2 regions of the Cryobacterium sp. TMT1-19 genome follow, and region 2 is predicted to be linked to the other one. Evidence: riboswitches for the same ligand, from Rfam matches in the RefSeq annotation. Region 2 holds a riboswitch; the other holds the start of a gene.
The links. Region 2 has a riboswitch for thiamine pyrophosphate ahead of thiM (hydroxyethylthiazole kinase). Riboswitches for the same ligand answer to the same signal wherever they lie in the genome.
Positions count from the first base shown of each region.

Region 1: linked by a shared signal. The riboswitch ahead of E3T40_RS10770 (ECF transporter S component) and the one ahead of thiM (hydroxyethylthiazole kinase) in region 2 are both predicted to bind thiamine pyrophosphate.

Region 1 is NZ_SOHB01000039.1:63,852-75,729, reverse strand. Features, by position in the region: gene E3T40_RS10800 (hypothetical protein) at 127-306, shown strand; gene E3T40_RS10795 (TIGR03086 family metal-binding protein) at 336-899, opposite strand; gene dinB (DNA polymerase IV) at 1,125-2,345, shown strand; gene E3T40_RS10785 (hypothetical protein) at 2,400-2,732, shown strand; gene nhaA (Na+/H+ antiporter NhaA) at 3,173-4,546, opposite strand; gene E3T40_RS10775 (hypothetical protein) at 4,658-4,837, opposite strand; TPP riboswitch at 4,907-5,016, shown strand; gene E3T40_RS10770 (ECF transporter S component) at 5,054-5,686, shown strand; gene E3T40_RS10765 (ABC transporter ATP-binding protein) at 5,697-7,220, shown strand; gene E3T40_RS10760 (energy-coupling factor transporter transmembrane protein EcfT) at 7,217-7,999, shown strand; gene E3T40_RS10755 (ATP-binding protein) at 7,986-8,609, shown strand; gene E3T40_RS10750 (hypothetical protein) at 8,637-8,897, shown strand; gene E3T40_RS10745 (D-alanyl-D-alanine carboxypeptidase family protein) at 8,928-10,229, opposite strand; gene E3T40_RS10740 (metallopeptidase family protein) at 10,253-10,603, opposite strand; gene E3T40_RS10735 (ABC transporter substrate-binding protein) at 10,646-11,530, opposite strand; tRNA gene E3T40_RS10730 (tRNA-His) at 11,692-11,767, opposite strand; gene orn (oligoribonuclease) at 11,810-11,878, opposite strand, start outside.
Region 2 is NZ_SOHB01000013.1:2,507-13,194, forward strand. Features, by position in the region: gene E3T40_RS03250 (DUF4232 domain-containing protein) at 1-508, shown strand, start outside; gene E3T40_RS03255 (LysM domain-containing protein) at 707-1,510, shown strand; gene E3T40_RS03260 (hypothetical protein) at 1,638-1,967, shown strand; gene E3T40_RS16655 (toll/interleukin-1 receptor domain-containing protein) at 2,345-2,791, shown strand; gene E3T40_RS03270 (hypothetical protein) at 3,072-3,539, shown strand; gene E3T40_RS03275 (phosphotransferase enzyme family protein) at 3,625-4,416, shown strand; gene E3T40_RS03280 (hypothetical protein) at 4,498-4,752, opposite strand; gene E3T40_RS03285 (SRPBCC family protein) at 4,905-5,372, shown strand; gene E3T40_RS03290 (alpha-amylase family protein) at 6,047-7,471, opposite strand; gene E3T40_RS03295 (hypothetical protein) at 8,214-8,495, shown strand; TPP riboswitch at 8,988-9,081, shown strand; gene thiM (hydroxyethylthiazole kinase) at 9,075-9,881, shown strand; gene thiE (thiamine phosphate synthase) at 9,878-10,531, shown strand; gene E3T40_RS03310 (bifunctional hydroxymethylpyrimidine kinase/phosphomethylpyrimidine kinase) at 10,528-10,688, shown strand, end outside.

The DNA.
Region 1 (11,878 bases), on a different contig from region 2:
ACATCGTTGCCCTCGCCGCCCCGCTGATCACCTCTCTGTGGACAGTCGACAGCTTCACGGGCACCATCACACGGTCCTGGACGCTCGATAACATCATCACCGTGCTCCGTTTCGCTCTACCAGACGGTGACGGTGCGCACCGCGGGGGCGGGCGTCAAGACGCTGCCGATCTGGATTCTGGACACCCTGTTTCGCCCCAGCCAGGCACCGAACGTCAACGTCATCGCCGTGGTGCTGGTGCTGGTGTCGATCGTTCCGATCTACATCGCCCAACGCATTGCCGGCGCGGAAAAGGAGAGCCGGTAGCACCAGGCCTGGCAGGTGCAGCCCGCGGGCTACGGCCGGCGCGGATCCCGGCCGGTCAGGGCGAGCAGCCGCGTCTGCAGCGGCGCGTTCTCGTCGGATGGTACCGGGGAGGCGAAGAGGCCGCTGGCCTCGAGGGTGTCCCGCTGGGGCTCGAACACCGTCCAGACCGCCTCGATCAGGGCCGGGTCGAGGGACTCGTCGGCGGCCGTTGCCCGCGCCAGGTCCCAGGAATGGATCGTGACGTCGGAGACCTGCTCGCGCAGGTAGTCGGATGCCGTCACCGTGTCATACGACAGGGTCACCGGTGCGTCGGCCGGGGTCGTTGCCCAGGCTGCGGCCGCCAGCGCCGAATAGATGGCCCATTCCTTCGCGAGGTCCGGGCCCAGCGGGGTGAGTGAGCGCCGGGCGTCGAGCACCGAGAGGCCGCGCAGCAGCGCGGGGACCCACTGCTGTTCCAGCACCACGTGGCGCACCAACTCGGTCACGGTCCACTCGGTGTCCGGTGTGGCGGCGGCCCAGTCGGTGATCATGTCGACGCGGGCCCCGAACTCCTCGGCGGCCTGTTTCTGCAGCGCAAGCCAGTCATACGTCATGGGACTCCTTCGGTAGAACGGGTGGAACGGATGCCCCTGCAACGCTACAACCGGCATCCGTCACCGTGCATTCCGTCACCGTGCATTCCGTCACCGTGCATTCCGTCACCGTGCATTCCGTCACCGTGCATTCCGCCCCGGCGCTGTTCACGTTCTCCCGTCGCGGAATCGGTCGCGGGCTGTCGCCGGTCCGGGTTAGGGTCTCTCCATGAGCAGGCAGGACGCATGAGCAGGCAGGATGGCAGCGATCGCACGGTCTCGACCGATGCGGTCGACGACAGCTCCGCGACCCTGCTCCACATCGACCTGGACGCGTTCTTCGCGTCGGTGGAACTGCTCGATCACCCCGAACTGGTGCACCTCCCGGTGATCGTGGGACACCGGTCCGGACGCTCGGTGGTCACGGCGGCGAACTACGTGGCCCGACGCTACGGCGTCAATTCGGCCATGCCCATGGCGCTCGCCCTGCGGCGCTGCCCGGCGGCGGTGGTGCTCGAACCGCACATGGGCCGGTACAAAGAATACTCGGACCGGGTGATGCGCATCTTCGAAGATTTCACGCCGCTGGTCGAGCAGCTCGGCATCGACGAGGCCTTCCTCGATGTGGCGGGTGCCCGCCGTCTGCACGGCTCCCCGGCCGAGATCGGCGCGAAGATCCGGGCCCGGGTCAAGTCCGAAACCGGGCTCACCTGCTCGGTCGGAGCGGCGAGCACGAAGTTCGTCGCCAAGATGGCGTCGGGCCGGGCAAAACCCGACGGCCTGCTCGTGATCCCCGCCGAAGACACGCTCGCGTTCCTGCATCCGTTGCCTGTCGGCGCCCTGTGGGGGGTCGGCGCCACGACCGAGCAGGCGCTGCTCGGGCAGGGCCTGCGTCAGATCGGCGACCTCGCCCGCACCCCCCTCGCCGTGCTGCAGAAGTGCGTGGGCGAGGCCGCCGGCCGCAAGCTTCACGAGCTGGCCTGGGGGAGGGACCCTCGGGTGGTCACGGTGGAACACGAGGAGAAGAGCGTCGGCCACGAGGTCACGTTCGAATTTGACGTGACGGATGTCGCGCGGCTCCGCAGCGAACTGCTACGGCAGTCCGTCGCGGTGGCTGCCCGGCTGCGCCGCGCCGGCCTCGTCGGCCGCGGCGTGGTGCTCAAGGTGCGCTACACCGACTTCAGCACCGTCACCCGCTCCCGCACCCTGTCGGAACCGACCAGCGTCGGACGCCGGATCTACGAGGAGGTGGCCGCCAGCTTCGACGCGCTGGCGGCGTCCGGCATCCGGGTGCGCCTCATCGGCGTGCGCGTTGAGCAGCTCAGCGATGGCGACGGCAGTGGCGCCGGCCTCTGGGACCCTGACGACGACTGGCGGGGAGCCGAACGGGCCGTGGACTCGGTTACCGCAAGGTTTGGGCGCGGCATGGTGCGCCCGGCGTCGCTGCTGGATCCGGACAAACCCTGACCAGGCCACCACTGATCAGGCAACCGCAAACCAGACAGGGGGTAGCCTGAATCCATGACTAGCCTTCCAGAGAAGCTCGCAGATATCTCTCGTACCGCCGGCGTCAGGTCGGCCTACGGTGATCCGGTCCAGGTGGACGGCGTCACCCTGATTCCCGTTGCTCTCGTCTACTACGGCTTCGGCGGTGGCGAGGGTGACTCCGCCGCCACCGGCAGCGGGTCCGGCGGCGGGGGCGGCGGAGCATCCCTGCCGATCGGCGCCTACGTCAAATCGGGCACGACGGTGCGCTTCGAGCCCAACGTCATCTCGTTGCTCGCGGTCGGCATCCCGTTCCTCTGCGTGGCCGGCAAGGCGATCTCCCGCGTCGTCCGCGCCCTCAAACGCTAGCAGCGAGTGCGACCAACCGCCCGGTCGCCCAGCCACTCCGGCTGAGGATGTCGGGCGGCTGACTGCGCTCCGGCCCTATCAGTGCCCGTGGGCCAGCTAGATGAGTGAGTCTCCATGGCCGAGGGTGATAGGGGTCTGCGGATCGGGGGTTCTGCGGCGCTTGTTCCTGATTCCGACGCACGTTTGCGCGCGGACAGCGACGAGGTGGATGAACGTGCACTCCAACCGCCGCGTCATTCGAGCCCAAGGACCTGCGGTACATCCGTCCCGAACAAATTCGACGGAGATTGTGCCCTCAGCGGCGCGTTTGGGCTCAAAAACGGGTGTTGATCGATGAATTTCCGTCGAATTGGTTCGGCGCCGGGCACGGCGTTCCGCCCGTGACGACCAGCAGACACTCCGGCTGAGGGAGTTGGACGGCTGGGTGCGCTCCGGCCCTGTCAGTGCCCGCCGAACCGCTCGTCGCGAGCCGGATCGGCCTCGAACACGTCTGGGACGCCGTCGTTGTCGGCGTCGAGCGCCTCCTTGTCGGCGATGCGTCCGTAATGCCGGTTGCGGCTCCGCAGCACCACGGTCGCGAGTAGTGCCGCCAGCAGCGACCCGGTCAGGATGGCCACTTTGGCGTGGTCGTCATGCGGGCTGCCCTGCCCGAAAGCCAGCTCGCTGATCAGCAGCGACACCGTGAAGCCGACACCGGCGAGCATGCCGACGCCGATCACATCCACCCAGGCCAGATCCGGGTCGAGGGCGCCCCGGGTGGTCTTGGTGACCAGTACGGTGGCGAGCAGGATGCCCACCGGCTTTCCCACCACCAGAGCGACGACGATTCCGATCGCGACCGGGTCGGTGAGGGCCGTGGTCAGGCCTGACACGCCGCCGATCGTGACCCCGGCGGAGAAGAAAGCGAAGACCGGCACGGCGAAACCGGCCGAGAGCGGGCGGATGCGGTGCTCGAGGTTCTGCGCCAGGCCCGGGCCGGCGTCGGGTCCGCCGCTACGTCGGCTGCGCAGCACGGGCACGGCGAAGCCGAGCAGCACTCCGGCCACCGTGGCGTGGATGCCGGAGCCGTGCACGAGAGCCCAGGTGGCGAGGCCGAGCGGCAGCAGAACGGTGCCCGCGGCCCACCTGGTGGTGCCGAACAGGTAGGAGTACTTGTGCGCCAGAAAGGCGAAGAGGCCCAGCGGCACGATGGCGAGCAGCAGTAGAACGGGCTGGAGGTCGCCGGAATAGAAGAAGGCGATGATGGCGATGGCGAGCAGGTCGTCGACCACGGCCAGGGTCAGCAGGAAGATGCGCAGGGCGCTGGGCAGTTTGGAGCCGATCACGGCGAGCACGGCCACGGCGAAGGCGATGTCGGTTGCGGTGGGGATGGCCCAGCCGCGCAGCATTTCCGGCCCCGAGCTGAACGCGATCGCGGTAAAGATCACAGCAGGAACGATGACGCCGCCGACGGCCGCGGCGACCGGGACGACCGCGCGGCTGAAGGTGCGCAGATCGCCGGCGACGAACTCACGTTTGAGTTCGAGCCCGGCAATGAAGAAGAAGATCGCCAGGAGTCCGTCGGCGGCCCACGCGCCGAGGCTCAGATTGAGGTGCCACGGCTCGTAGCCGATCTGAAAGTCCCGCACCGCATAGTAGAAATCGGAGGCCCCGGTGTTGGCCAGGATTAGCGCGAGAACCGTCGCCACCAGCAGGAGAGCGCCGCCCACGGTCTCTTTGCGCAGGATCGTCGAGACGTGCAGGTACTCGGGATAGCTGCTGCGGCGAAAGACGTTCAGTTTCGGGGTGGGAGGAAGAGGTGATGGTTTCGGCATGGACGAGCCTCAGTCAATCAGGATTTTGTGGCACACGAACATTGCTGTCGACCAGACTTCCCGACTCACCACTTCGAGCGTACCGCGTTCGGGCGCTCAACGCCGCCCGCGCTAGCTACACCGCCAGCGGCCCATCCGCTGGCGGGAGCCCGGCTCTTCCCGCCAGCTGCGGGGGATGTGCCAGGGTCCGCGCACGGGTAGCCCGCGTCGCATCCGTCGTCGCCGCAAAATGAAGTGGCGCAGCAACAGAAGCAACAGCCCGGCGAGGATCAGGGGAACGGTGAACGTCATTCGCGCCCGACAGTGATGCGGGGGCGAGGCGAGGACTCCATCCCGCGAGTCTAGGCCGAGGTCTATACTTAATACGAACACGGGAGTCCGGTCAACCGGGCTGAGAGGAAGCTTCTGAAGCTTCGACCGTCGAACCTGATCTGGATCATGCCAGCGCAGGGAGGCAGATTTTCTCGTTCCCGTGCCCTGGAACCATCTACGGAAAGGGCACAAAAAGTGCACGCAACAACCACCCTTCTTACCTCCACCACGTCCCGCCGGCCGCGTAACTTCCGGTGGCGGGTCGTCGACATCGTAATCGCCAGTGTCATCGGCGTGGCCAGCGGGCTGATTTTCGTCGTCTGGAACCAGGCATACAACCCGCTCAGCGGCGTGCTCACTCCGCTGCTGCCGGGCCTGCAGGCTCTCCTGGGCGGCGGATGGCTGTTCGCCGGTGTGCTCGGTGGCCTCATCATCCGCAAACCCGGCGCCGCGCTCTACACCGAGCTGCTGGCGGCGGTCGTGTCGACCCTGGTCGGCGGCACCGCCTGGGGGGCCACCATTCTGGTGTCCGGCCTGGTGCAGGGTCTCGGCGCGGAGCTGGTCTTCGCGCTGTTCTTCTACGCCAACTACCGCCTCGTCGCGGCCCTGCTCGCCGGCGCGGGCGCCGGCCTTGCCCTCGCCGTCAACGACCTGTTGCTCTGGTACCCCGGATCGGCCGTTCCCTTCATCACCATCTACACAGCCTCCTCGATCGTCTCCGGCATTGTCGTGGCCGGACTGCTGTCCTGGCTGGCCATGCGTGGCCTCGCCCGCACCGGCGCTCTGTCGCGGTTCGCCGCCGGGCGATCGAACCGCACCCAGGTCTAGGGGGACGGCGATGACACCGGCAGCAGCGGCATCCGTCTCGGGCGCGTCCGTCGTGGCCCGCGGCTGGGGATGGCGGCATGCCGGGCGGCGGGGCTGGGCCGTCGACGGCCTCGACCTGCGAATCGAGCCGGGCGAGCGCGTGCTGCTGCTCGGCGCTTCCGGGGCCGGCAAATCGACTCTGCTGCACGCCCTCGCCGGGGTTCTCGGCGGCGACGAGGAGGGCGAGCAGCGCGGTCAGCTGCTTGTGAACGGCGCCGGGCCGACCGCCGCGCGAGGCCAGGCCGGGCTGCTGCTGCAGGACCCTGACTCCCAGGTGATCCTGGCGCGGGTGGGCGACGACGTCGCCTTCGGCTGCGAGAACCTGGGGGTGCCCCGCGAGGAGATCTGGCGCCGGGTGAGCGACGCTCTGGACATGGTCGGCCTGGACCTGCCGCTCTGCCATCCGACGTCGTCGCTGTCGGGCGGACAGAAGCAGCGCCTCGCCCTCGCTGGGGTGCTGGCGATGCGGCCGGGGCTGCTGCTGCTCGACGAACCCACAGCGAATCTCGACCCTGGAGGCGTGCTGGATGTGCGCGATTCCGTTGCCCGCGTGCTCGAGAACTCCGCGGCGACGTTCATCGTGATCGAACATCGGGTCGCCGTCTGGCAGAACCTTGTGAACCGGGTGATCGTGCTCGACGCGGCCGGGGGAGTGCTGGCCGACGGCCATCCCGACGACGTGCTGACCAGGCAGGGGGAACGGCTCGCGGCCGCGGGTGTCTGGGTGCCCGGGCGGGGCAACGGTCTGGCTTCATCGCGGGGCGAGACCCGCTCGGCGTCGGCGCCCGGCTCGGTTCCTCTGCTCCGCACGCCCGGCCTCGCGATCGCACGCACGCGCGCCGACGTGCTCGCCCGGGACATCGACCTCACGGTGCACGCCGGCACCGCTCTGGCAGTCACCGGTCCGAACGGCGCCGGCAAATCGACCCTGATGCTCACCCTCGCCGGCCTGCTGAAACCGGCCGGGGGAGCGGTGCTCGCGAGCCCGGAGTTCGCCGACGGGGCCGACGAGGAACCGATCCGCTGGAAGTCCCGCCAGCTGCTCACCCGCATCGGCACCGTGTTCCAGAGCCCGGAGCACCAGTTCGTGGCGGCCACAGTGCGGGCCGAACTCGCCGTAGGGCCGCGCGCCCTCAAACGGCCAAAGGCGAACATCAATGCCCGGGTCGACGAGGTGCTGCAGCGCCTGCGCCTGGACCACCTGGCCGAGGCGAACCCGTTCACCCTCTCCGGCGGCGAGAAACGTCGGCTGTCGGTGGGCACCGTGCTGGCCACCCAGCCACGGCTGCTCATGCTCGACGAGCCCACCTTCGGCCAGGACCTGCGCACCTGGCGGGAGATCGTGGCCCTGCTCGACGAACTCCTGCGGGAGGGCACCGCGGTGGTCGCCGTCTCGCACGACACCGACTTCGTGGCCGCCCTGGCTGACCGGGAGTACCACCTGACCGGGCAGGCCGGCCCCAGCGTCACGCCGCGGGCGGCGGTGTCCCGGTGAGCGTGCTGACGCCTGCCCGGGGAACCCAGGCCATCTTCCGGATCAACCCGGTCGCGAAGCTGGCCGCCGCGCTGCTGCTGGCGGGCGTGCTCATCCTCACCATCGACTGGGTCTCCGCCGTCGTCGCCCTCGCCTGCGAGTTCGTGCTCTTCTTCTGGGCCGGGCTGTCCCTGAAGGCCTTCGCGGTGCGCACCCTGCCGGTCTGGATCGCCGCACCAACCGCCGGCGTCACCACCCTGCTCTACGGGCAGGCGGCCGGGGCGGTCTATTGGTCCTTCGGGCTGGTGAACGTGACCGAGGGATCACTCGAGCTGGCCATCGCCACGACCCTGCGCATCCTCGCCATCGGACTGCCGTCGGTCGTGCTCTTCGTGACCGTCGACCCCACCGACCTGGCCGACGGCCTCGGCCAGGTCGTGAAACTGCCGGCCCGCTTCGTGCTTGGCGGTCTGGCCGGGCTGCGCCTGGTCGGCCTGTTCCTCGAGGACTGGCACGCCCTCGAACTGGCCCGGCGGGCCCGCGGCATCGCGGACCGCGGCGTCCTGCGACGGCTGCTCAGCCAGGCCTTCGCCCTGCTGGTGCTGTCGATCCGGCGCGGCAGCAAACTCGCGACCGCGATGGAGGCCCGCGGGTTCGGCGCCTCGGTGCGGCGCACCTGGGCCCGCCCCTCCAGCTTCCGGGGGCGCGAGGTGGCCCTGGTCGGCATCGGTCTGGCCGTGGCCCTGCTCTCGGTGAGCGTCTCCGTGGCGACGGGAAGCTGGAACTTTGTCCTCATCTGATCTGCCCACGGCCGCCCTCGAACCGGCCGCCCCCGATCCGGTCGGTGACCGACGGATGCTGCTGGCCCCCGTGCTTCGCGACCTTGCCGCCGCCGGGGTGGCGCCCGTCGTTCTCATCGACGGGCCGAGCGGCGCCGGCAAGAGCACCCTCGCCGACGCGCTCGTCGTCGCCTGGCCGGGACCGCTCCGGCCCACCCTGGTGCGGCTGGACGACGTTTACCCCGGCTGGCAGGGGCTGGACGCCGCCGTCATGCACCTGGGCGAACAGGTGCTCACCCCGAGAAGACTGGGCCGGCCCGCCGCCTGGCGGCGCTACGACTGGGAGCGGCGCGAGTCGGCAGAATGGCACCCGGTCGACCCGGCCCGCCCGCTGATCGTGGAGGGCTGCGGAACCCTGGCGGCCGCCCACGCGCCACTCAGCGACATCCGGGTCTGGCTGGCCGCCGACGACCGCATCCGCAAGCAGCGGGCCCTCGCCCGGGACGGCGAACTGTTCCGGTCGCACTGGGACCAGTGGGAAGCGGGCTGGGACGCTTACCGAGAGCGGGAGGCGCCCGAGCGGCAGGCGACGATCCGGCTGGCCGGGACCCCGGACATCCGACGCCCGTAAGTCGGTGCCCGGGACTAGGTTGGAGGTATGGCTGATCAAGGTGCTGAAAATGTCGTTTACACTGCGGAATTCATTGACGGTCCCCTCGCGGGCCAGGTCGACACCCGGGTGCTAATCCAGGGCAAACATGACGCCCGGGTCAGCATGATGGCCGCCGTCGAGGGGGTCGAAACGCTGTTCTGGTACGACGAGGAGGACGTGCGCGATGTGCAGGGCCGCGTGCACGTGCGCTACCGGTTCGACGCGGGCGAGAGCGACCCGTACCAGTCGACCGGCGAGGGCGAGTAGCCGGCAGCCCGATGCCGGAGCCGCACGCGGTTAGCGGTTAGCGGCGAACAGTGCCGAGATCATCGGTGCGGGGTGCAGGAGCCGCCAACCGAGGCCCGGCGCGCTGATCGTGCGGTCGAGCACCAGCGTCGACGTCACCTCGGTGCCCCCGGTCTCCACCGTGACCCGGCCGACGGTCTTGCCCGCCCGGCCGGTCGACACCGTCTCCAGGATCACCTCCGCGTCGCCCGGCGCCTGAGCCTGCCAGCCGTACGTCGTCGTGGCCGTGCGCACGGTTCCGGAGGCCTCGGCCCCCCACAGTGTGCTGAACTCCACGTAGGCGTCACCCTGGGCGAGGGTTGGCAGCTCGCGTACCCCGGCGCGGGCGCTCTCCATCAGGGCGGTGACGTCACTGGTCAGGGTGTCGTAGTCGGGTTCGCCGAGCAGGGCACCGGCAAAAGTGTAGGTCGAGTCCGGGCCCTGCACCTGGCCGGTGAAGAGAAAACAGACGCCCGCCCCGTCCGTGTAGCTGCGGGTGATGCCGGTGACGCCCTCCTCGGCCAGGAACGCCGTGGTGTTGTCCACGCCGCGCTGGCCCACCAGGGCGGAGGCCGGCTGGGAGAGGATGGCACCGATCACCGGGTCGGCGGCGGCCAGGCCGGCCAGCCGGGCAAGGTCAGTGGCCGTTCCGACGCTTTCGTCGTTGAGCCCGGTGGCGTCGGCGACACGGGTGCCGTCGAGGCCCTGCTTGCCCAGCCAGGCGTTGGCGGCGGCGCTGTAGGCGTCGAGGGAGCCGAAGGCCCAGCGCGCCAGCGTGTCGGCGTGATTGTTGCTGGAGCCGAGGATCATCGCCTGGAGCAGCTCGGTCTCGGTCCACAGTTCGCCCGGGAAGACCACGACGGTGCGGGCACCGGAATTGCCGTAGTCGATGTAGTCCTGGTAATCCGCGGCCGTGATCGGGATCTGAGGCCCCGTCTCACCGAGGGCCAGCGGTTTCGCGTCGAGCACGACCAGGGCGGTCACGATCTTCGTCGCCGCGGCCATCGGCAGCGGTTCGGCCGTGCCGGCCACGGCGAGAGGCAGGGTGGCGGCAAGAGCGTCGGCGTCCAGCGCCGTCGTACCCGGGAAGGCCGGATCGGGTGTGACCGTGGCCAGGCCGATGACGGCGCTGCCGCCGGTGGCCGGCAGCGCGGGCGGGAACGGAACCGACTCTCCGGCCGCCGGCGTGACCAGCGTGGCGGTGGCCTCAGGCAACGGCCCCAGCAGGGTGGCCGGCCCGTAGACGCCGACGGACAGGATGACGAGGGCACCGACCGTGGCGCCGATGACGCGGGCAGGCCGGGATCTACTCATGACGCAAGGCTAACGGTGGTTGGTCATCCCCAGCCGAGGTCGTGCAGCCTGTCGTCGTCGATGCCGTAGAAATGGGCGATCTCATGCACCAGAGTGATGTGCACCTGGTCGCGCAACTCCTCGAGATCCGCGCAGAGCTCCAGCAACGGCTCCCGGTAGAGCACGATCCGGTCCGGCATCTCACCGAAGCCGTACTGCCCACGCTCGGTCAGGGCAACCCCGTCATAGAGCCCGAGGGTGTCCATCGTGCCGTCTTCGGGTCGGTCCTCGACCACGAAGATCACATTGTCCAGGCCGTCGACCATGTCGTCGGGCAGGAGGTCGAGCTCGTCGACGACGAGACGCTCGAATTCCTCGTGAGTCAGCTGCGGCATCCGTTCAGCATCTCACATTCGTTCAGCCTCTCAGGGAGCCGGTCAGCCGTTGATCGTGATGGTGCTCAGGCCGCCGTCGGTGACGCCCCAGGTCTTGAGGATCTCGCCGTAGGAGCCGTCGTCGACCATGGACTGCAGGGCAGCCTGCACGGCCGCTGCCATCCCGGAGTCCTTCGCCACGGCCATGCCGTACGGTGCCTCGTCGAAGGAGGTGCCGGCCTTCTGCAGCTTGCCCGCGGTCTGCTGGATCGCGTAGAGGGTGACCGGGGAGTCTGCGCTGAAGGCGTCGGCCTGACCGAGCACCGTGGCGTTCGTGGCCAGGTCCTGGGTGTCGAACTTGAGCTTGTCGATCGGGGGCTTTCCGGCGGCGACGCAGGCGGCGCTCTTGGCCGGGATTTCGTCGGTGTCCTCGTAGGTGGTGGACTGCACGGCGATCTTCAGGCCGCAGGCGTCGTCGGGGTCGACGGTGGTGCCGGTGGCGGAGGCCCACTGGATGCCGGCCGTGTAGTAGTTGACGAAGTCGACCTGCTCCTGGCGCTTCAGGTTGACGGTGAAGGACGAGTTTCCCAGGTCCATCTCGCCGCCGATGATGCTCGGGATGATGGTGTCGAAATTCGCGACCTTGTAGTCGGCGGTCAGACCCAACTTCGCGGCAATCGCGGCGCCGAGTTCGACTCCCCAGCCGATCGGGTTGCCGGAATCGTCCTTGAACTCGTTGGGGGAGTAATTCGGGCTCGTGCCGATCACGAGCGTGCCGGAGGCGCGGACCTTCTCCGGGAGCAGCGCCGAGGCGGCGGCATCTTCGGTCACGGTACTGGCGGGCGCGGTGGCGTCGGCTCCGGGAACCGGCACAGTGTTGTCGACGCAGCCGGTGAGCAGGAGGGCGGCCACCGCAGCGACGGCGGGGAGGGCGAAACGAGCACGCATGGAGAGATCCCTTTCAGCTGTCCCGGACGCCGTTGGATCGGCGGGGAGGCCGAGGCGAGGACACCGTTTCGGTGAGGCGTTTCGATGCCGGAAATGCGAACGCGCGGCCGGATCCGAGGGCCCGGTCGCGCGTTCGATGGACTGTTTCTGCGTGTTTCAATTGGGGTGAGTAACGGGGCTTGAACCCGCGGCCTTCCGGACCACAACCGGATGCTCTACCAGCTGAGCTATACCCACCATGCGCTGCTTTCCCACAGAGAAGGCAACTCGGCAAGTGTATTACATGTTCGCAGCGAAAATGTTCACGGCTTCGGCCGCGCTGTTCTTCGCCTGTTGGCTGGACGGCCC
Region 2 (10,688 bases):
CGGCTCCGTACCCGACCCGGATGTCCCGGTCACGCCGCCGCCCACCATCGCACCGGCGGCGGCCGAGCCCGCCGCCGACTGGTGCACGCCCGACCAGGCGGCGCTGCTACTCGGAGACTCGGACGCGGCCATGGGGCACCGCACCTTGTCGATCCAGGCGATGAACTTCACCGACTCCCCGTGCACCCTCAGCGGCTACCCCGACCTCGCCTTCGCGGACGAGAGCGGGTCGGCCCTCGACGTCACCCTCGTGCCCGGCGGAACGTTCATGACCACCGACGAGGGCCCCGTGCCCATCGTGGTTCCGGCCGGCGGCTACGCCATCGCCCGACTCGGCTGGGGCGCCATGGCCACAGCGGATGTCCCCACGACATACACGCTCTACGCAGCGCTCTACCCAGGCCTGGTTCGCGGTTCCTGGCCCAGCACCCTCGACATCGTCGCTGGCGGCGAAGTCTCCGTCACGGCCTGGTCGCTCACAGACGCCAGCCCAGACCCCCAGCCCTGAACCGGAGCCCGTCGAGACCTGAGCGTCAAAACCTTGGGAAACTTTGAACGGTTGGTCTGAGCTTTCGCAGTGCCGATTCAGACAGAGCGATCGGTGCGTGCGGTAGCGACTTCGGACGAGCCACCTTGTCCGTCGGGCCCGCGGCTGGACCGGCGATGCGGCCGACTGCCATACTGGGCTCGGCGGGGAGAGGACCTGGTGCCACGACTGGCGACATCCGTTCTGGGGAGCATCGCTCTGGTGCTCGGACTTGTGGCCTGCTCGCCCCCGACAACCGAGACTCCACCGGTCGACACGGCCGTCCACACGGATGCGCCGGCCCCGCCCGACCGTGCGGCCGACGTTGTCATCCCCGACGGTGTCATCGGCACGGCCGAGCTCACGTCGGCCTCGGGAGACAACACCATCTCCGGAACCGTCGTCGTCACGGCGGGTGGGGGCGGATTCGACGTCGCACTGAAGGACTTCCACTCGGACGTCCCCGGAGGCTTGCAATTTTCCTTCAGCCCCTGGTCGGAGACCACGACCTGCCTGGCCGACACGGACAGCTTCTCGTTCGGCAACCTCTCCACGGACGCCGATCAGCCTGGGCTGAGCATGGGCCCCAGGGACTTGTCCCGGGGCGACCCCAGCTACTACCTGACCGCCGTCATCACCGCGACCGATCCGACCACGACCGATCCTGACGGCTGCGTGCTCACTCCCCGGGCGGTCGGCACGATCACCTGGGACGTGCCGGACACCCGCCCCGGGCTGCTCGCCGTCGATACCGGCGTCCGGTTCGGCGCCGGCGGTGCCACCGCTTCAGCCGATGGTGCCCCGCTCTCCTACCGTGCGGTCGCCGGCGACACGCTCAACGACATCGCCGACCGCTTCGGCATCACGGACGACGACCTCGGCTTCCTCAACCCGCTCACCAGCCGCCAGTTCCAGGCCGGCGACGAGCTGAACCTGCGGGTGGCGCTGCGCGGCGGCGCCTCAGTCCCGCCGCCCTCGGGCTGAACGCCGCTCCAAGGTATGAACCGCCGCTGTCGTCCCGCATCGCCAACGATCGTTGGAACTTGGCCGTTCAAGCCATGGTTGACTGATCGGCATGGGGAAGCAGTGGAGCGGGGGCACATGGCTGGCTATGGCTTTCACGCTTTTGGGCCTGTCGCTGGTGTCGACGTTCTTTGCATTTGTTTCCGGGTTCAATTTTGACCCCGACGACTATCCCAGCTCGTATTACGCTGCCCGGATTCCCATGCATCTGGGCGTGATGGTCGTGTCTGTACTTATTCCGGTGCTTTCTGCAGCTGCAGCCGTTTTTTCCATTGTTGCGACGCCACGCCGAACGTTGAGGATCGCGACCTCGGTGATTGCGCTGATTCTGGCATTGTCAGCTGTTTGGTTGTGCTGGGTGCTTGGGATCGAGGCGATCCAAGAGGCCATCGCCTTCGCCGACCACGTCCCTTTTTAGGTGGATCGGCTTACGGGCACCGACGGGCCATTGCTCCACTCGGTGTCGTAGGTCTTCAGTATCATCAGCACATGGCTCAATGCACAGCTCCAAGAGAAGGCCACCGCACTGCAAGCGGTCGCGCGAACTGCCCTGCATGCTCCTCCGGCTATGGGCGTTCTTCATACTCGCCGCCTCGGTCGTACCCGTCCTACCCCACACCGGCCGCGCCTGTGCGTAGGAGTGGGAGCCTGTCGGGCAGTAGCGGGGGCGGGGGACGTGGTGTCGCCCGTCCGGCTTGGCAGCCCAGCGGGTCGACTGCCTCGTACACGCAACAGCAGGTGCGCGACCTGGAGTCTGTCCGCGCGGCGACTGTCTTACGGACTCAGGTGAATGACGTGTTCCTCTGTCACGCCTGGCCCGACCGTCAGGCGGCCGCGAATGACGTCTACGAGTTGCTCCTCGGAAAAGACGTGTCGGTGTGGTTCAGTGAGGTGAGCCTGCGACCTGGCACGGACATGCGAGTAGCCATCGACCGTGGATTGGTGAGTTCCCGCATGGGGATCGTGCTGGTGACGCCCGCCATGCTCGACAAGCTGCGTACCGACCGCAGCATTGCGAGCAACGAGCTCAGCGCTCTGCTGCGCCGGAGCCTCTTAGTGCCGGTCATGCACGGGGTGACGTTCGAGGAGCTCGACCAGGTCACCCCGACACTCGCGTCGCGTGGTGGATTCAGTACGGCCGAAGAGCCCATGGAAGACATCGTCGTGAAGATTGCCGAGCTGGTCGGAATCGTTACGGAGGAAGAGGCCGACGAACTCAGCATGAAGTCGGCCGGCAAGTAGCGCTGAGTGGCAAGCCTCCACGACGCCTCGATGGCCCAACCAGGAACAACCCGATGAACCAGCGCCAATGCTTACCGGCCGGTTAATGACATCGGCGTCGTGCCCGTAAGCCGGAGGGTCAGCGGGCGGTGCTGCCCTGCCCCTACCTGCGGGGTGAGCCGTGCACGGCCGCGTCGGCTGTGCCTCCCGCCCGGCAGCGTGGGCCCGCGAAGTAGTGCCAACGGCGTATCCTGCGCGCTACGCTGCAGGCACGGCGGGGCCGAGTTCATTGGGGGATGGTGTGAAGGTTCTGGGTGCCGTCGCGGCCGGGCTGATGGCCTTGGGTGTCGCCGCGCTTCTCGTGGTGTTCGCCCTGGAAAACCGGGTCACCGAAGTCCTCGCGGAGCAGTCCGCGCAGCTGGCTGTCCCCGCCGACTGGGAGCAGGTGAACGACGCGGTTCGCCGCGAACAGTTTCTGTGTATGAGCACGAACCCGTGCCCGAGCATCTCCCGGCGGTGGGTGACGGACACCCCCGTTAGCGTCCACGACTTGGAGCGCATGGCGACGGGCGCGGGCCTCAGATTCTCGGTGGAGGGCACCTGCCAGTGGCCGCCGACGGCGTTCTCCGAAACGGGGGTTTGCACCTTGTACGGTGTACGCAGTGAGAACCACTACCAGGTCTGGGTGAGCGACCGTCCGCAGGAGCCCCAGCAAGTGTCACTGGAAGTGCGTCCGAACCGCCCCTACCTCACTCAACCTCAGGGGTGAGGGACTCCACCTTGTCCCGGAGGGTGGCGACTTCGGTGCGGAGCTGGTGCAGCTCGTAGGCCCTTTCGTCGCACCCTCTGCGGGATTGGGAAGCCTGCAGCGTCATGCGAAGCTTGGCGACGTGAGTGAAAAGCTGGATGGCGGATTCGATGGCGGCGCGCTTCTCATCGATGGAACCGTGCGCCGCGTTCCCGGCACGTGGACCCCGGCCGTGAATGCCCTCTTGCAACATCTGGCCGACAAAGGGTCTATCGGGGCACCGCGCCCGCTTGGGACCGACGCACAGGGTCGGACTGTCGTTAGCTTTCTCGAGGGTGCGACCGTCGGTAACGTCCGCCCGTGGCCGCGTTGGACGCACAGCGAAGAGGCGCTCCTGGACGTCGGCGACTGGCTCAGGCGCTACCACTCAGCAGTCGCCGACTTTGTCCCGCCCGCAGGCTCGATGTGGCGCGAAGGCCAAGTATGGGAGCCGGGCCTGATCATCGGTCACAACGATGCGGCGCCCTACAACGCGGTCTGGAATGAAGACGGACTGGTGGGTTTCGTGGACTGGGACATGGCCGGCCCGACCACGCACGCCGGGGACCTTGCCTGGGTCGCATTCTCCTGGGTCCCGCTCCACGCTCGACAGCTCGTGCTGGAAGAAGGATTCATTGCGTTCGGCGAGCGGCGGGCACGCCTCGAGTCCTTCCTTCGGGCCTACAAGTGGGATGGCACTGCCAGCGACGTTCTGGAGCTCATCCGTCAACGAGTGCAGAGGCAACTCGACATCATCCGCTCAGTGGCGGCTGATGGCGATGCGACCTACCAGCGGATGCTCGCCCACGGAGTCGACCGGAATCTGAAAGCCGCGTTGGGCGATCTCAGCACTGTTTGACACCTCGTCACAAATCCAGGCTCATTGCGGAACTTGCGGTGTCGCCGCGGTGAGGAGTCCGACGATGCGCCTCTTCGATCTTCAGCCTTTGGTGGCCGGTGGGAGTGCTTTGGTGTGCAGGAACCTGTATGTAAGTCCGCTTGCTAGTCCGTAGCCAGCGAAAAGGATCCCGTTCCCCAGAGCGTCGAATTCAGCAGTGAACAAGGCGACGCCGAGCACTACCGTGAGGGCTGCAGTCACCGCCCAGTATTTGCCGTTTTTTATGTGATCGCTCCAATAGATGGTCGCCGCCTGCGGCCGCTCCGCAATGCTCGGGAAGCCTGATTCTACGAGCATGCTCTAGTCCGAATCACTTGCTCAGGAGGCGCGCTCAGTCACCTGCGAAGCAGGCGTTCGAGGGACCTCGACGGACGCAGATTCGGCGCCACGTCGTCGAGGCCCCGAAGTTTCGGGGGAGTAGCGGTTGGGAACGACCTAGGCTGGCGAGCATGACGGTTGAACAGGTTGAGCAAGGGCCGCGCCGAGTCGCGCGCACTGTCGAGGTGCCGGCTTCGGCCGACGACGTCTTCGCGTTGGTGGCTGATCCGCACCGTCACGGTGAGCTGGACGGCTCGGGCACCGTCCGCGACACGGTGTCGGGGCCGCAGCGGCTCAGCCAGGGCGCACAATTCTCGGTAGCGATGAAGCAGTTCGGCATCCCGTATCGCATCACCAGCACGGTGACGCGCTTCGAGGACGGTCGGCTTGTGGAATGGCGTCACCCAGCGGGCCACCGGTGGCGCTGGGAACTCACGCCGCTCACGCTCACGTCTACGCGCGTCACTGAGACGTTCGATTACAGCACCGTCCCAGCCATGCAGGGCAAGGTCTTCGAGCTGCTCGGCTTTCCTCGGCAGAACGCCGCCGGCATCGAAGCCACCCTGCGCCAACTCGCGTCGCGCTACGCCCGCCCTTGACGTGACGGTGCTCACGTCCTGACCGGACGCCGAGACCCCCGTCTGCACGGTCGTACGCCTCGCCAGATGCTGCCAACGGTGCGGCCGGGAGGGCGCAGCGACAGGGCCGCTGGGGAGACAGCAGCACACGACGAGCTACTCCCACCCGCTGGAGTACGCAAACGAGCCGCCAGCGCCGCGACGCCTTCCTTCCACGTGGCACCTTCGGCACTCGTCGTTGCGGTGATCGTTGGTGTTGCGAGACGTTGATCCACAGTGAGAGGGCTTGGAGGCACGAGGGTTCACTGTCGGCGGCCGATCTTGGAGTGCCCGGCTTGAACTGGCGGATCCGCCAAATCTGTCGAACTTCCGCCAGGCACTCTCGCGAGTTCAGGCTGCCGGACTCAGCGTTTCCTAATTGACTGTGACCTCCTCGGCCGATCTGTATGAGCTGGAAAAGACAAACAACACCGACTACCCATTCACGCCAGCCACCCCGCACGAGCTGTTGGATGCCGATGCCACTCGAGACCTCTGAAACCGGCGCTTTCGCGTGTTTGGCGCGTACGACCGCGACGAAATGGTCGGGGCGACCCTCAACGCACATCGCGATCGCCACGTGGAGACGGAATGCATGTCGGTGTTGGCCAGTCATCGAGGCCGCGGAAGCCCTAGCTATGGCGTTGGCTATCCACTTACGTGCGGGCTCCGGCGTGCAGGGCGATCGAGTCGCCGGCGCCCACGGTAGCGGTGAAGGTTCCGTCAGCGGCGACGAAGTAGCTTGGGCCCGAGCAGGAGCCGCCCGCGCCGGGGTCGCCGTGCTGGACGTCGCAGTAGCTTCCTGCGGGCAGGGAGGTCTTGAACGTCTGGCTGATCGCGCCACCCTCGTGGTTGATCACGACGAAGCCCCCACTCCCCCGACCGAAGGCGATCGCGTTGTTGCCGTTAGACCACCAGTTCGTCACCGAGGTGCCCGTCACGGTATTGCGGAAGGCGACCATGTTCGCGATCTGCCGCCAGGCGTGCTGGCACTTCCAGCCGTCGCTGTAGCAGGCGTTGACCGTGCCGCCAGTCGGCGGGCCGGCATCCGTGTTGGTGAATTCATAGCCCGAGTACACGTTGGGCGAGCCGTAGGGCCAGGCGAGCATGAAGATGTTCGCGAGCGTGTAAGTGTTGCCGTCCTTGTAGCTGAGGGTCGAGCCGTTGCGCTCGGTGTCCCAGTTGTCTACGAAGACCCGCGCCTTGTTGCTCGCGAGATAGCCCCAGGACTCGCCCCATGTGTTCAGGTAGGCGATCTTGTCGCTGGTGAACATGCGTTTGAGGTCGAAGGCCCCACGGAATTCGTCGACATCGCCGGTCGAGGTGTATTCGCCCGGCTGGACCGCCTCGTTCCCGCCGGCGATGACCTCCTGCGCCCAGTAGACGCTCGAGTTGGTCAGTTTTGCCTTGATGGCGGAGAGGTCGGCCGCGGCCATGTGCTTGGCGCCGTCGATCCGGAAACCGTCGACGCCGAGGGCGCTGAGGTGGTTGAGGTACGCCGCGATGGTGGACTGCACGTAGGTGCTCGCCGTGTTGAGATCGGCGAGGCCGACGAGCTCGCAGTTCTGCACGTTGGAGCGGTCGCTGTAGTTGGTGATCGGGGTCCGGCAGGAGTGGAAGTCCTGGTTCTGGTAGTAGCCCGGGTAGTCGTACTTGCTGTAGACGGTGCCCCCCGTGCCCGTGCCGGAACCCGCGCTCATATGGTTGATCACCGCGTCGGCCACGACCTTGACACCGGCGGTGTGGCAGGTGCTGACCATGCTCGAAAATGCGGCCTCGTTGCCGAGTCGCCCGGCGATCTTGTAGCTGACCGGCTGGTAGGAGGTCCACCACTGCGAGCCCTGGATGTGCTCCTGGGCCGGCGAGACCTCGACGAATCCATACCCCTTGGGACCGAGGGTATTCGTGCAGGCCCGGGCGACCGATGCGAAGGACCACTCGAAGAGCGTCGCCGTGACGTCCTTGGCACCCGGCGGACTCGCATCCGCCCGGGGCGTTGTCACTCCTACATCGAGGCTCAGGGTCAGGACTAGGGCCAGGCCGGCCACCGCTGCAAACAACGGACGGGTTGATCTGCGCACGATGAAACTCCTTGTCGCGCGCGCCAGCGGACCACGCCGACGCGCTTCATTGGGAACGGGCGATTGCGAGCGGGCCGCGGAAGCGGAACCCGGTAAACGAGGTACTAGACCCTCGAGTTACGCTACTGCAAGCGTTTGCAATAGTGCAAGCGCATGCCGAGGAATTGTGCGCCAGCCCCCTAAGACCACCCATCGAAACCCTCAAGAGGGTCCGCTGCTGCCGGGCCGGGTTGGGCCCGAATCGCCAAGTTCGGCGAAGAGATCGAATGGAGCGCTCTGAACCAGGTCGTCCTCCTGCGAAGGCGCATTGCGAAGCTTAGTAGCCGGGTCGCGCCGAGGGCTTCTCGGCGGTCCACCTCAACTTGGGCACCGTCTCCATGCGAAATGCGTCACTGTGCGCACGGGTATCGCGGGTGCGCGTCGCGGGAATAGCGCCATGCTGGACACCACGCCACGGTGAACCTCATCCGGCAGGGATCGCCATCCTGGTGCACTTCGAGCTGACTATTTGAATCGGTGGGACGAGTTCGCGGCACCTCGTTTCCTGGCGCGCGACAGGCGCCACGGCCAAACGCTGCGCAGGGCGTCGCTGAAGGGCTGGTGCGACTGGCAAAGTGCAGGACAAATGAAAAACTCCGGGTCCGCCAAGGCGAAGTACCGGAGTTCCCAATTCGTGGCCCAAGTAACATGAGACAGCGGTCATCAAGGGCTTACATTACAGTCTTAGCTTGGAGGGCGCCCCGTGGCAACGACATCGAGCGAGGGGCACTGGATAGAGGAATGGCTCAGCATTGGCCGGTTCTCCACCTACCTCGCGGCCGCCGGCCGATCTCGCTCACGAGCGCTTGAGCTCTATGAGTGGAACGCAAAGCTGAGCGCGGCTTTCTTGCACGATTTGAGCCATCTGGAAGTCGGTCTGCGCAATGCGTGCGATCGCCAGCTTGCAGCGGCAACTCTCCCTGGTGACGCGCACTGGACGGATTCGGCCACACTGATGACATTGTTTCCCGTTGTGATGAGATAGGACGGGGCCACCGGCCGTTCGCGCGACGTCTACAAGATCGCCCGAGGCAACGTCGAGCGGGCGCGGATCAACGCAGTTTGACGCATCGGCCGCGCTGCGAGATTTCCGAAACAGAGTGGCTCACCACGAGAACATCCTCAACGGTTCTGAAAGCGAACGGCGCCGAATTGTTTACGTCATCCGGTTGCTCTCTGCTGACGCGCTTGCTCACTTCAAAGCCAACAGCGAGGTAGCCACGATCCTGGCTGGCCGACCGTAGGGAAGCTTCTGAGACCAGGGTGAGGCGTCCTGACGCATCCCCGGGCAGCATCAGTCATCTAATTCTCGGTGTCTCGCAACTAACGATGAATCCGCCGCCTATGGAATACGAGACGCTCGGCCAGCTCTTGGTGCGCTCGCGCAATGGCCTCGTTCCGTCGGCCAGTTGCCAAGATGTTGGCCGCGTCCAACCATGAATTAGAACGAAGGCGCTGCGATACGCTGGTTCATAAGCCAAGTGACACGGGGTGCTCCATCTGGAGCTGAGATAACACCCGTTGAACCTGATCTAGTTAGTACTAGCGAAGGGATGTCGCGCAAATGCGCACGCCAGAAGAACTTATTTCATTCACCTGTTCAGCGCTTGACGAGGTGCGGGCCCGCCCTCCCCTCGTGCAGTGCCTCACCAATAGCGTCGTTGTGAACTTCACCGCTAACGTGCTGCTGTCGCTCGGTGCGGCGCCCGCGATGGTCGACATTCCGGGCGAGGCGGGCGCGTTCGCGCGGATCGCATCTGGGCTGCTCGTCAATCTCGGCACGCCCACCGCCGAACAACGCGACGCGATGTTCGAGGCCGTCACAGCCGCGAACGATGCTGGAACACCGTGGGTGCTCGACCCCGTTGCCGTCGGTTTCCTGCCCGTGCGCACGCCGCTGGCCTTCGCCCTTCGCGACCTGCGACCCACGGTGGTGCGCGGAAACGCGTCGGAGATAATTGCGCTGGCAGGCGCCGGATCCGGCGGCCGCGGGGTGGATTCATCCGACGAGGTGGATGCCGCCCTGGCCGCGGCGTACGCGCTGGCCGGGATGACCTGTGGGGTGATCGCCGTCTCCGGTCCTGTCGACATCATCACGGATGGCCGTGAGCTGGTGCGCATCGACAACGGGCATCCGTTGCTCACCCGCATCACCGGCGGGGGCTGCGCCCTCGGCGCGGTCATGGCCGCGTTCGCCACGGTCGACGCCGACAGGTTCGTCACCACGGTGGCCGCGGCCACGGTGTACACCGTCGCGGCCGAGCTCGCGGCAGAGTCCGCCACCGGTCCGGGCAGCTTCGCTGTCGCCTTTGTGGACGCCCTGGCCACCGTCAACGCGCAGGACATCGCACGCCGGGCGGTGCTCCGATGAACCTTGACCTGTCGCTATACCTGGTGACCGACTCGGGGCAGGCCGCGGCGGCCGGGCGCAGCATCGTGGACGTGGTGCGGCACGCCGTTGCCGGAGGCGTGAGCGCCGTGCAGGTGCGTGAGAAGGAGACCGCCGGGCGGGAGTTCCTCGACACCGTGCTGCGCATCGCGGATGTGCTGCCCGACACCGTGGCGCTGATCGTGAACGACAGGGTCGACGTGTTTCTGGCCGCCCGTGCCGCCGGGCGCCGGCTGACCGGGGTGCACGTCGGGCAATCCGACCTGCCCGTCGGCGCGGTGCGCGACCTCGTCGGGGGTGAGGCGGTGATCGGGCTCAGCGCATCGACGGATGCCCAGCTGCGCCGCGCGGCCGAGGATCCTGCCCTGATCGACTACGTCGGCATCGGCGCACTGCACGCCACACACACCAAGAGTGACGCGCCCCCTGCCCTGGGGCTGGCCGAGTTCGCTCGCCTGGTCGGGGTCAGCACGCTGCCGGCCGTGGCCATCGGGGGGATCGGCCTGCACGACCTGGCCGCCCTCCGTGAGTGCGGGGCGGCGGGCGTCGCCGTGGTGTCGGCGATCTGTGCGGCGCCGCACCCCGAGCCGGCCGCCCTCGAATTGCGGGCAGCCTGGGGCGCGACGGCATGACCGGGGCATCCCCCCGCATCGCTCGCGTGCTGAGCATTGCTGGTACCGACCCGACCGGCGGAGCGGGCATCCAGGCCGACCTCAAGAGCATCGCGGCGAACGGGGGCTACGGCATGGCCGTGGTGACCGCACTGGTCGCGCAGAACACCCACGGTGT